Regions from separate parts of the Hahella sp. NS-SX17 genome, predicted to be linked through region 1. Evidence: predicted binding sites of a transcription regulator. Region 1 holds the regulator's gene; each other region holds the start of a gene.
The links. Region 1 encodes FNR, which switches genes on or off when oxygen is low (the NO sensors DNR and NnrR bind a similar motif). Its sites were predicted from a motif close to TTGATNTANATCAA; they were not measured.
Positions count from the first base shown of each region.

Region 1 (3,273 bases):
CGATGGCTACCCGAGGCAGATGCAAAGCGGGGCGCCTGTTGCGGTGTGTGGCAAGCGGACGAAAATTATCGGTCGTGTATCTATGGATATGCTGACAGTGGATATTACCCATATTCCGGAGGCGCGTATTGGGTCGGAAGTGGAGTTGTGGGGGGGGATTATTTCTGCTGATGAAGTTGCAGGATACGCCTCAACAATCTCCTATACTTTATTTACTGGTATGACCTCGAGAGTGCCCAGAGTCTACCTTGGCGGCTCCACTGCGGGCTAAGACGGCGCTTACGCGATAAGCGCTTAGATAAGGCTTCTGGGTGACGCCCGAAGCGCTGGGTTTGCTAAAATTCTGCCGGGCAGCCAATATTGTTAGCATATATATTCTTCAGGCGATCCGCCTTCTGCGGGGCGTCAAAGGCCATAAGAAGCATTTAAGGGGGCATGAGTGATTGTTTGTGTGACGGGAATAGATTCGCCTATAGGTAAGGCTATAGCTCAGCGCCTGCAGCAGAGCGGTATAGCAGTGGAGGGCGTACCCTACGAACAGTTCCTGATGACTAATGATGCTATCGTGCGTGGAATGAAGGCGATGCCCGTTGCGGATTTTGTTGTTCACGCAGCGGAAATGGGGGATCTGTTCAAGTCGGAGCAACATCCGGACTTGGCGTATCAAGTTAACGTGTCTGCTTGTGTGGCGGTTGCGGAGGTCGCAGCCTTATGGAAAGCGCCGATTATTCATTTATCGAGTCATCTTGTCTTTGATGGCGTCAAAAAGAACCCCTATATTTCGGCAAACAAAGGTCGTCCGCTTTCTGTATATGGTCGGACTAAGTTGCAGAGTGAGCAGTGGTTTCAGGAAAACTATAGCAAGCATCTGATTTTGAGGATGGGGTGGTTGCTGGAAGCTGGCGCTCAAGGATGGCTGCAGACGATGCTGACGGCTTTGTCTTCAGGCAAGAGACTTAACGCCAGTACGGATATGCAGTTGACGCCTGTTGCGGTGGATGATGTGGCGAGAGTGGTGGACGCTATTATTAAGCAGTTAAGTTGTAATATTTCTGTGTGGGGCGTCTATCATTATGCTGGCGCTGAAACAGTGACGCACTTTGAGCTGCTGAAGGCGATTGTATTGCAGGCATTCGGTCAAGAGGAAATGTTGCAGGCTCTGATAGAGAAGAAAGGCGCTGATGTGTTGCCTGGGGTGGCCCTGCCTGCGAATGGGGCGTTGGGGTGCATCAAATTGCGAAACACCTTTGGCGTTAAACAGCTTCCCTGGCGTCGTTATCTGCCTGCGCTGATTGAGCAATGCCAGCAGCGTGGCGCTGTGAAATCAACTGAAAACTGTTTGGAAGAGACCCGCTAGCGGGCGTTGAGTGCTGACTCCTTGTGGTGCTCCAGGCACTTGGTGTCATGGCGAAGGATCTTCTGCAGTTCGTCTAATTGCAATATTTGGACTTCTCTTCCTTGCACTTTGATAATGCCGTTGTTCTGGAAGCGAGTGATGACTCGGCTGACGGTTTCGACCGCCAAGCCTAAATAGTTGCCTATATCGCTACGCGGCATGGGTAACCTGAAATTTGTGCCGGACAGGCGACGACGACTGAAGCGGGTCGACAGGGATAGTAAAAGCGATGCTATGCGCTCCTCAGCGGAGTTTTTGCTCAGTAACATGGTGAGTTGCCTGCTTTCCTGAATCTCTTTGCTCATCAATGAGAAAAAGTGGTGTTGCAGGCTGGGAATATCTGAGGCGAGGTCTTCAAATTTTTCCAGAGGAATTTCGCATACGCTGGTGCGCTCAAGTGAGACGGCGGAGCAGGAGTATTTTTCCATGCTAACGCTGTCCAGGCCGATAATTTCTCCGGGCAGGTAGAAACCCGTTACCTGCTCTTCGCCTTCCTCGGACACGGTGAATGTTTTAATTGCGCCGCTGCGCACCGCGAAGCATGAGCGAAACGGCGTGTGCTGCTCAAAAATATACTCGCCGCGATTTAGCATTTTCCCCTGGCGAATAATTTCTTCCAGGCGATCAATGTCTTCAGCCCCGACTGCGATAGGAATGCAAAGCTTGCTCAAATTACATTCATGGCAGCCTCTGTGTAAGCTAAAAGGAGAGGAGGTTGCTATATGCTTGCTTTCCATCGGTCGCCTCGTGGCTGAATGAGTGAAACTGCTTAAAGAGGCTTCTAGGATAGCCAATAGCTATTTAAAAGCAAATCCCCACAGCAGGAAAAATAAGGGGAAAACCTGCGCTCGCCTTTGTTTTTACATTGCTTTTACCTTTTGTTACAGCAGCGCCTGAGTGTATCGGATCGCCCGCGCTGGAAGTTCGCTGTTATCGAGAGTTTTGTAGTAATCATCCAGCTGTGTGGCGTTGCGCAACTGGTAATGGGGGGTGTATGAAAATGCGCCCAGCCCGACGCCGTGCAAGCAGTTAACGCCTTGACTTATCAGTCCAGTCCAGGGGAGGGCGAAAAAGTCCTGGGTTATCGGAATGAAAGATGCGGATTTGATGCGTCGTTTGAAGTCCTTGAGTGTGGCCTCCAGCCCAAGGGAACTGCTGGTTTCTGGCTTGTGGCAGGAAAGCAAAACGCCTTGTGGTCTTTCGGTGAGCACCTCTTCGAGGTGCTGTGATAGCGCAGCTTGAGTGGCGGGGGACACCTTAAGACGCAGATAGACAGCTTTGAAATCAAATGCCCGAATGGTTTGCAGCCAGCTCTTTAGGTCTTTAATGGGGAATGATTGCGCATGCTCGCCCGGATCATTGATACAAATGATATTAAAGCCCAGTCCCTTAATTAGGGCGAGCGCTTCCTCGGAGTCAGGGCGCGCGTCCAGCTCAATGACGTGCCGAGCGTCAGCGCCAAAGTTCAGCTTAAATTCCCTGCCTAAGTAGTACATCACTTGAGTTTGCGCTGCTGGCGTCAGCTGGCGCACTAAGTCGCCAAACCAGTGCAAATATTTGACCTGACTGCCCTCAGGAAGTGATTGCTTGAGAAGTTTTACTTCTTTCACAACGTAGTTGATGTATTTTTGCAGACTCGCGTTCATGGAAGGAAGTTGGCGAGTGTAGTTCTCCGCGCTGACGAGTGCATTAAAACAAGGCGCCTGAACGCTCAGGGCGAATCCACCCTCGTAGGAGCGAGACAGGGAGCTGTTGCGATAGTCTGCGGTGTAAGCTCCTTCGTTCAAGGCGCTCCAGTTTTCGTTGGAAAACTCTTTGGGAGGAGAGTTGAGCAAGTAAACCCAGCTATCATTGCCCCCATTTTGTTTTGCTTGTTC
Region 1 covers NZ_CM170632.1:2,211,712-2,214,984, forward strand. The annotation lists gene alr (alanine racemase) at 1-271, shown strand, start outside; gene AC2IBB_RS10035 (SDR family oxidoreductase) at 452-1,357, shown strand; gene fnr (fumarate/nitrate reduction transcriptional regulator Fnr) at 1,354-2,133, opposite strand; gene AC2IBB_RS10045 (hypothetical protein) at 2,278-3,273, opposite strand, start outside.

Region 2 (3,273 bases), 420 kb from region 1:
ATATCGGTCTGGTGATCGCATCCGGCCTGTCCATCGGTACGATCTTCACACTGTTTGTAGTGCCCACCATGTACATGATCCTGGGCACGGACCACAGTCAGGTCGAAAAACAGGAAGACGTGGACGGCGAGCTGTCTCACGCCTGATCTCTCCGACTTAGCCTCCGGCGCCCGCCGGCGCCGAGGCTCCATTGAAAAAAAGCAATTATCGGGCGGCTGCGGCTTGCCTGATAATGGCTTTTCTGATTTATTCCCCTAACGCCATCCGCTATCCCATCGCTTTCAGGACGACTGCTGTATGACCGACTATTCCGTGCTTCTGGTGTTTCTCTCCACCTGCCTGTTTGTGTCCGCCACCCCGGGCATGTGTATGACGCTGGCGTTGACGATGGGATTAAGCATTGGATTGAAGCGTACGTTCTGGATGATGTGGGGCGAGTTGGTCGGCGTTGGTATTGTCTCCGTCGCCTCTGTCATAGGCGTCGCCACCTTGATGCTGCAGTACCCGCAGGTATTCGCCGTTATGAAATACGTTGGCGGGGCCTACCTCGCCTATCTTGGCGTGCAGATGTGGCTATCCCGAGGCAAGATGGCCATTCCCGAAAAAATGGAGGATACCCGCGTCGCCAGCCCCACAGAGCTGGCCACCCAGGGCTTTGTGACGGCGATTTCCAACCCCAAGGGCTGGGCGTTTATGGTGTCGCTGTTGCCGCCCTTTATTTCGACCGACGCCCCGATGGCGCCGCAACTGGCGACCCTGGTGTCAATCTTGTTGATAGTGGAGTTTTTCTGCCTGGTGTTATACGCCAGCGGCGGCCGCACGCTGCGCCACTTCCTCCTGCAAGGCGATAACGTCCGCTTGTTGAACCGCATCGCCGGAACCCTGATGATCGGCGTTGGAGCCTGGCTGGCGTTTTTCTGACGCCGGCTTTCAGACGTCAGGAGGTTTGCGGCGCAACGGGAATCTTATAACTCAGCGCCGCCGCCAGATCCCGTTTGGAGGCTTCCCAGTAAGCAGCGACGGAGGAAGCCAGCTCCAGCAGCTTATGGACGGGCGCAGGCAGGTCGTTAAGATCGCCGGTATCCAGCAGGTTTTTCATTTCATGCCCCAGCTCCGTATCACCGAGAATCACAATCCGACGTTGAAAAAACAACGTATCCGGGTCCATCCTGCGGCCAGCAATCAGGGCGAAGGCGGCGGAATCGCCCCGGATTTCCGTATCCGCCGTTTCCGTTAGCGCCACTCTGATGGAGCGATCCTCAGCAAGACTCAGGCTCCAGCTCAGCTCCAAATCCACCACCGTCACTTTGACCCAGCGATGAATAAGAGAGTCGAACTCTCCTTCTCTGATCGCCTCACCGAAACCGTCCTGCAGCAGCTTGCGAATAAGCGCTGCCTGTAGCGGAAACGGCGTGCGCGCCAGGGGATGCAGAAGATAGCGCCCCGGCCGGCGCACCACCTCTGTCAGCGCAGGCAGCGCGGCGGCGAGTTCTTTGGATAATTGCAGCGGGCTTTTGAACATGAACATCAGTCTCCCTTGTCGCAGCGTTTAGTCGTCGTTATTAAATAGACTCGGGACCCCGGGCATATTGATTTCCATCAAATCCCTCACACAGCGCTTTTGCTACCTTACTCGCATTTGCCGCCCTGGGAGTATGCAATGGAGCTGGTTTGTCCGGCGGGAAGTCCTCCCGCTCTTCGCGCCGCCGTGGATAATGGCGCTGACGCTGTTTACATCGGATTCAAAGACGACACCAACGCCCGCCATTTCGCCGGGCTGAATTTCGACGACGCCAAAGCTCAACAGGCGCTGGCTTACGCCCGCGACCGCGGCGTGAAGCTCTTCGTCGCCATCAATACCTATGCGCAGTCCCAAGGTTGGGAGCGCTGGCGCAACGCAGTGGATAAAGTCGCCGGATTACAGGCGGACGCGCTGATCGCCGCCGATATTGGCGTCATGGATTACGCCGCCCGCCAGTATCCCCAGCTTAACCTGCATCTCTCCGTACAGGGCTCCGCCACCAACTATGAAGCGCTGCGCTTCTATCATGACCGTTTTAATATCAAGCGAGCGGTCCTGCCCAGAGTCTTGTCCTTGCCGCAGGTGCGGCAGGTGGCGTCGCACAGCCCGGTTGATCTGGAAGTCTTCGCTTTCGGCAGCCTGTGCATCATGGCGGAGGGACGTTGTTATATGTCGTCCTACATGACCGGCGAATCGCCCAACAACAGCGGCGCCTGCTCGCCCGCCAAGTTCGTGAAGTGGGAGCAGAAAGACGGACGCCTGGAGTCCCGCCTAAATGGCTCTCTCATCGATCGCTTCGAAGCGGACGAAAACGCCGGTTATCCCACTTTATGCAAGGGACGCTTTGACGCTGGCGACAGCCATGCATTCCACGTTTTTGAAGAGCCGACCAGCCTGAACACCCTCGATCTCATTCCAGAACTCGCTGCGACCGGCGTCAAGGCGGTGAAGATAGAAGGCCGACAGCGCAGCCCGTCTTATGTCGCACAGGTCGTGTCCACTTGGCGTCAGGCGCTGGATTGCTTCCAACGCGAACCTGCGGCGTTCCAATGTCAGCAAGATTGGCTGGAGGCGTTACAGGCGCTGTCAGAGGGCGCGCAAACCACATTGGGCGCGTATTCACGTCCCTGGCAGTAAATCAACGGGCGCATACCTCAGGTCGCGTATGCCCGAACCACCAACAGAAGGCGCAGTACTATGAAAATTTCTCTGGGTCCCCTGCCTTATTTCTGGCCGAAAGACATGGTCGTTCAATTCTATTCACAGGTCGCCGCCGCGCCGGTCGATATTGTCTATCTCGGAGAAACTGTCTGTTCCAAGCGCCGGGAGATGAACTTGCGCGACTGGCTGGACATCGCTGACACACTGCTTGATGTGGGAAAAGAGGTTGCGCTTTCCACTCTGGCGTTAATAGAAGCGGAGTCTGAATTAAAAACTCTGCGCGCCATCTGCAAGGCGGCTAATGCTAATGATCGCCTGAGCGTGGAAGCCAATGACATGGCCGCGGCGCACCTGATGTCGGAAGCCGGCAAGCCCTTCATCGCCGGCCCTTACCTGAATCTCTATAACGCGCCAGCGCTGGAAATCATGCGCCAGACAGGCGCGAAACGCTGGACGCCGCCCGTAGAAATCAGCCGTCACGCCCTGGAGGGAGTTCTGGGGAGTCTCGCCACGCCCATTGAAACCGAGTTATTCGCTTACGGACATCTTCCCCTCGCCCTCTCCGCCCGTTGCTTCACAGCCAGATCCGA
Region 2 covers NZ_CM170632.1:2,633,374-2,636,646, reverse strand. The annotation lists gene AC2IBB_RS11895 (efflux RND transporter permease subunit) at 1-146, shown strand, start outside; gene AC2IBB_RS11890 (LysE family translocator) at 298-921, shown strand; gene ubiT (ubiquinone anaerobic biosynthesis accessory factor UbiT) at 938-1,522, opposite strand; gene ubiU (ubiquinone anaerobic biosynthesis protein UbiU) at 1,661-2,659, shown strand; gene AC2IBB_RS11875 (U32 family peptidase) at 2,720-3,273, shown strand, end outside.
Region 2: a site for FNR is predicted at 1,590-1,603, ahead of ubiU (ubiquinone anaerobic biosynthesis protein UbiU). Genes of this name have one in related genera too.

Region 3 (3,273 bases), 1.1 Mb from region 1:
CTGTACGTTAAAGCCTTCCTCCACCGCGCTGATGGCGGGAGAAACCATGCACACGTCCGTGGTCACGCCAGCCATGACGAAATTGCGTTTACCAGTTATACGGCACGCTTCCGCAAACGCTGGATCATCCCAGGCGTTCACTACGCCAATACGCTTGATGCGGGCGGCGAACGCGTCCGGGGCGATTGCTTCCAGTTCCGGCATCAGAGGGCCCTGCACGTCGACATTGGTTTCCTGGCTGGAAGTGAGCACCAACGGCATGCCCACGCCCTTGGCGAATGACGCCAGAATGATCACGTTGCGCCGCAACAGCTCCAGAGGCGTAGTGGACGCCCAAGTATTCGTGCCGGTCTGGTGATCGATAAGAATCATCGCGGTGTCGTCAATGTTAAAGCGTTGCATCTCAGTTACCTCGTTAGTGGAGTCAGTGAGATACTACATTGATCCATTTGAAAGATAATGGCCGCGATTGCTATTCTCTTTTTCATATTTGCAACAATAACCAACCACTATGAAAGACCTGTCCGCCCTGCAAAACGTCGCCCTGTTTGTGGAGGTGGCGCGCACTCGCAGCTTCAGCCGCGCCGCGGAGAATCTGGGTTTGTCGACAGCCACCCTGTCCCGACGCATCCGCGCGCTGGAGCGTGAGTCGGGAATCAGCCTGTTCGCCCGCACCACTCGCCGCGTCGAGCTGACCGAGGCCGCGCGGCGCTACTTCGAGCGTTGCGAACGTCTGGTGGATGAGGCTTTCAGCGCTCAGGAAGCCCTGTTCGAAGAAGCCAAGCGCCCGCAAGGCACGCTGCGACTGTCCATGCCGGTGGACCTGGGCGTCCACTATATCGCCCCCTTGCTGCCGGAGTTCGCCCGTCGCTATCCGGGCATTGATTTCGAAATCGATTTATCGCCGCAACATCGCGATCTGGCCATCGAGCAGATCGATGTGGCGATCCGCCTTGGCGTGGTGAAGGATCAGAACCTGGTCAGCCGACGCATCGGCTGGATCGAGCAAGGCCTGTTCGCCTCTCCGACTTACCTGCAGCGTCAACCTGCGCCTTCCCATCCCGACCAGCTCAGTGAACACGACTGCATCATCATTGGCGCGCAGGCCCAGGCGGTCTGGCGCCTTCAGCGCGCCGAGGAAACCGTAGAGGTTGCGGTTAAAGGGCGGTTCGCCGTCAACAATGTCAGCCTGATGCGCGTACTGGCGGAACGCGGATTTGGCGTCGCCAGTCTGGCGACAGTGCTGGCCCGCGACGCGCTGGCTGAAGCGCGCTTGATGCCCATACTGACGGACTGGACAGTACCCCGACTGCCTGTGCAGGCGGTCACTTCCTCGCGCCTGCAAACCGCCTGCGCAAAAGCGTTTATCAGTTATCTGGCCGAGCGCTTCACCTCCATTTGAATCCAGCCGCTCCCAGACCTTTGATCTGAGTCAGATTCCCCGCAAATACCTCTTTGGTGTACTGGATTCACTTAATAATAGCGTTAAGAATAGGAAAGATTCTCAATCTCACTTTCATTTAAAGGCGGTCGTATGAGCACGTTCGAGCATAAGCCTTTCCCTCTGGCGCTGGCGCAAGAGAGCGAAAGAGTGAAAGTTCATCTGTTACGCGGGGGCAAAAGCCTGGAAATGCGTTTGACCTCACTGGGGCTCAACGTGGGATGCGAGCTGACCGTGCTGCACCGCAAGGGCGCGGATCTGGTCGTCATTCGCGCCGATTCACGCCTGGCGTTGGGCGCCGGTATGGCGCAGAAAATCATGGTGGTGCGCGAAGGCGCCGCTACAAGCCGTCACTGAGGAGAATCCCGCGACAATGAGCAACGTCAGCCTCAAAGATCTCAAAGTCGGCGATCAGGGCCGCGTATTAGGCTTCGGCGAAGGCGGCAAAAATTATCGCCGCAAACTGTTATCCATGGGCTTGACCCCCGGCGTCGAATTCAGCGTCACCCGCTATGCGCCTATGGGCGATCCAGTGGAAATCCTGGTGCGGGGATTTCGCCTCAGCCTGCGCAAAGACGAAGCAGGCGGCATTCTGATAGAGAAAATCTAGCCTTCTCTGAGTTCATTCATCTTGAATTCAGATGTATCAGCCCGGTCCCAAGCAGTTTTTTGGAGAGAGCAAGTCGATCATGGCCAGTCCCGAGCGCAACGCGGAAAAATACGTCATCGCAGTGGTGGGCAACCCCAACTGCGGCAAAACCACCTTATTCAACGCACTGACCGGCTCCAAACAGCGGGTGGGCAACTGGCCCGGCGTGACCGTAGAGCGCAAGAGCGGGCGTTTCTCGTTTCAAGGCGTGGACTTTGAGCTGATCGATCTGCCAGGCACCTATTCCCTCGACGTCTGTGAAGAAGACGTTTCCCTGGATGAGCAAATCGCCAGAGATTTCGTCGCCGGGCGCGAAGCAGACCTCATCATCAATATCGTCGACGCCTCCAACCTGGAGCGCAACCTTTACCTCACTTGCCAGTTGCTGGAAATGAAAACGCCGTTACTGACGGCGCTGAACATGATGGATGTGGCGGAGGAGCGCGGTCATGCGGTGGCTCACGACAGGCTGGCCAGTCTGTTGGACTGTCCCGTGGTTCCTATTGTGGCGGCATCCGGCGTCGGTCTGCCGCAGTTGAAGGCGGCGATTCTGGACGCCGCGCGCCGCAAACATGTCTCCAACGCCAACATCACCTATCCCTCCCCTGTCGCCGAAGCGCTTAATGCCCTGACTCCCATGCTGATCAAGCATAGCGAAGGCAAATGCGATCCGCGCTGGCTGGCGACGCGGATGCTGGAAGGCGACGCTTCGGCCTTGAAACTGGCTGACGCGACGCTGCGCGCCAAAGTGGAGGAACTGCAAGAAAACGTAGTGCAACAGCTGGAGGACGACATCGATATCTGTCTGGCGGACGCCCGCTATAGCTTCGTCAACGAGGTAGCAAGCGCCAGCGTCAAACGCAACCATGAAGTGCAACGCAGCCTATCCGACAAAATTGACCGCGTAGTCCTGAACCGCATGCTGGGCATTCCCATATTTCTCGTCGCCATGTACTTGATGTTCATGTTCACCATCAATATCGGCGGCGCCTTCATCGATTTCTTCGACCAATTTACCGGCGCGCTGTTCGTAGACGGCTTCGGCGCGCTGTTAACCTCCCTCGGTGCGCCACAATGGCTGCGTCTGCTGCTGGCGGACGGCATGGGCGGCGGCGTGCAGGTGGTGGCCACTTTCATTCCGGTGATCGGCTTTCTGTACCTGTTTCTGTCCGCGCTGGAGGAT
Region 3 covers NZ_CM170632.1:3,292,995-3,296,267, reverse strand. The annotation lists gene AC2IBB_RS14795 (isochorismatase family protein) at 1-402, opposite strand, end outside; gene AC2IBB_RS14790 (LysR family transcriptional regulator) at 512-1,402, shown strand; gene AC2IBB_RS14785 (FeoA family protein) at 1,535-1,798, shown strand; gene AC2IBB_RS14780 (FeoA family protein) at 1,815-2,051, shown strand; gene feoB (Fe(2+) transporter permease subunit FeoB) at 2,083-3,273, shown strand, end outside.
Region 3: a site for FNR is predicted at 1,423-1,436, ahead of AC2IBB_RS14785 (FeoA family protein). Genes of this name have one in related genera too.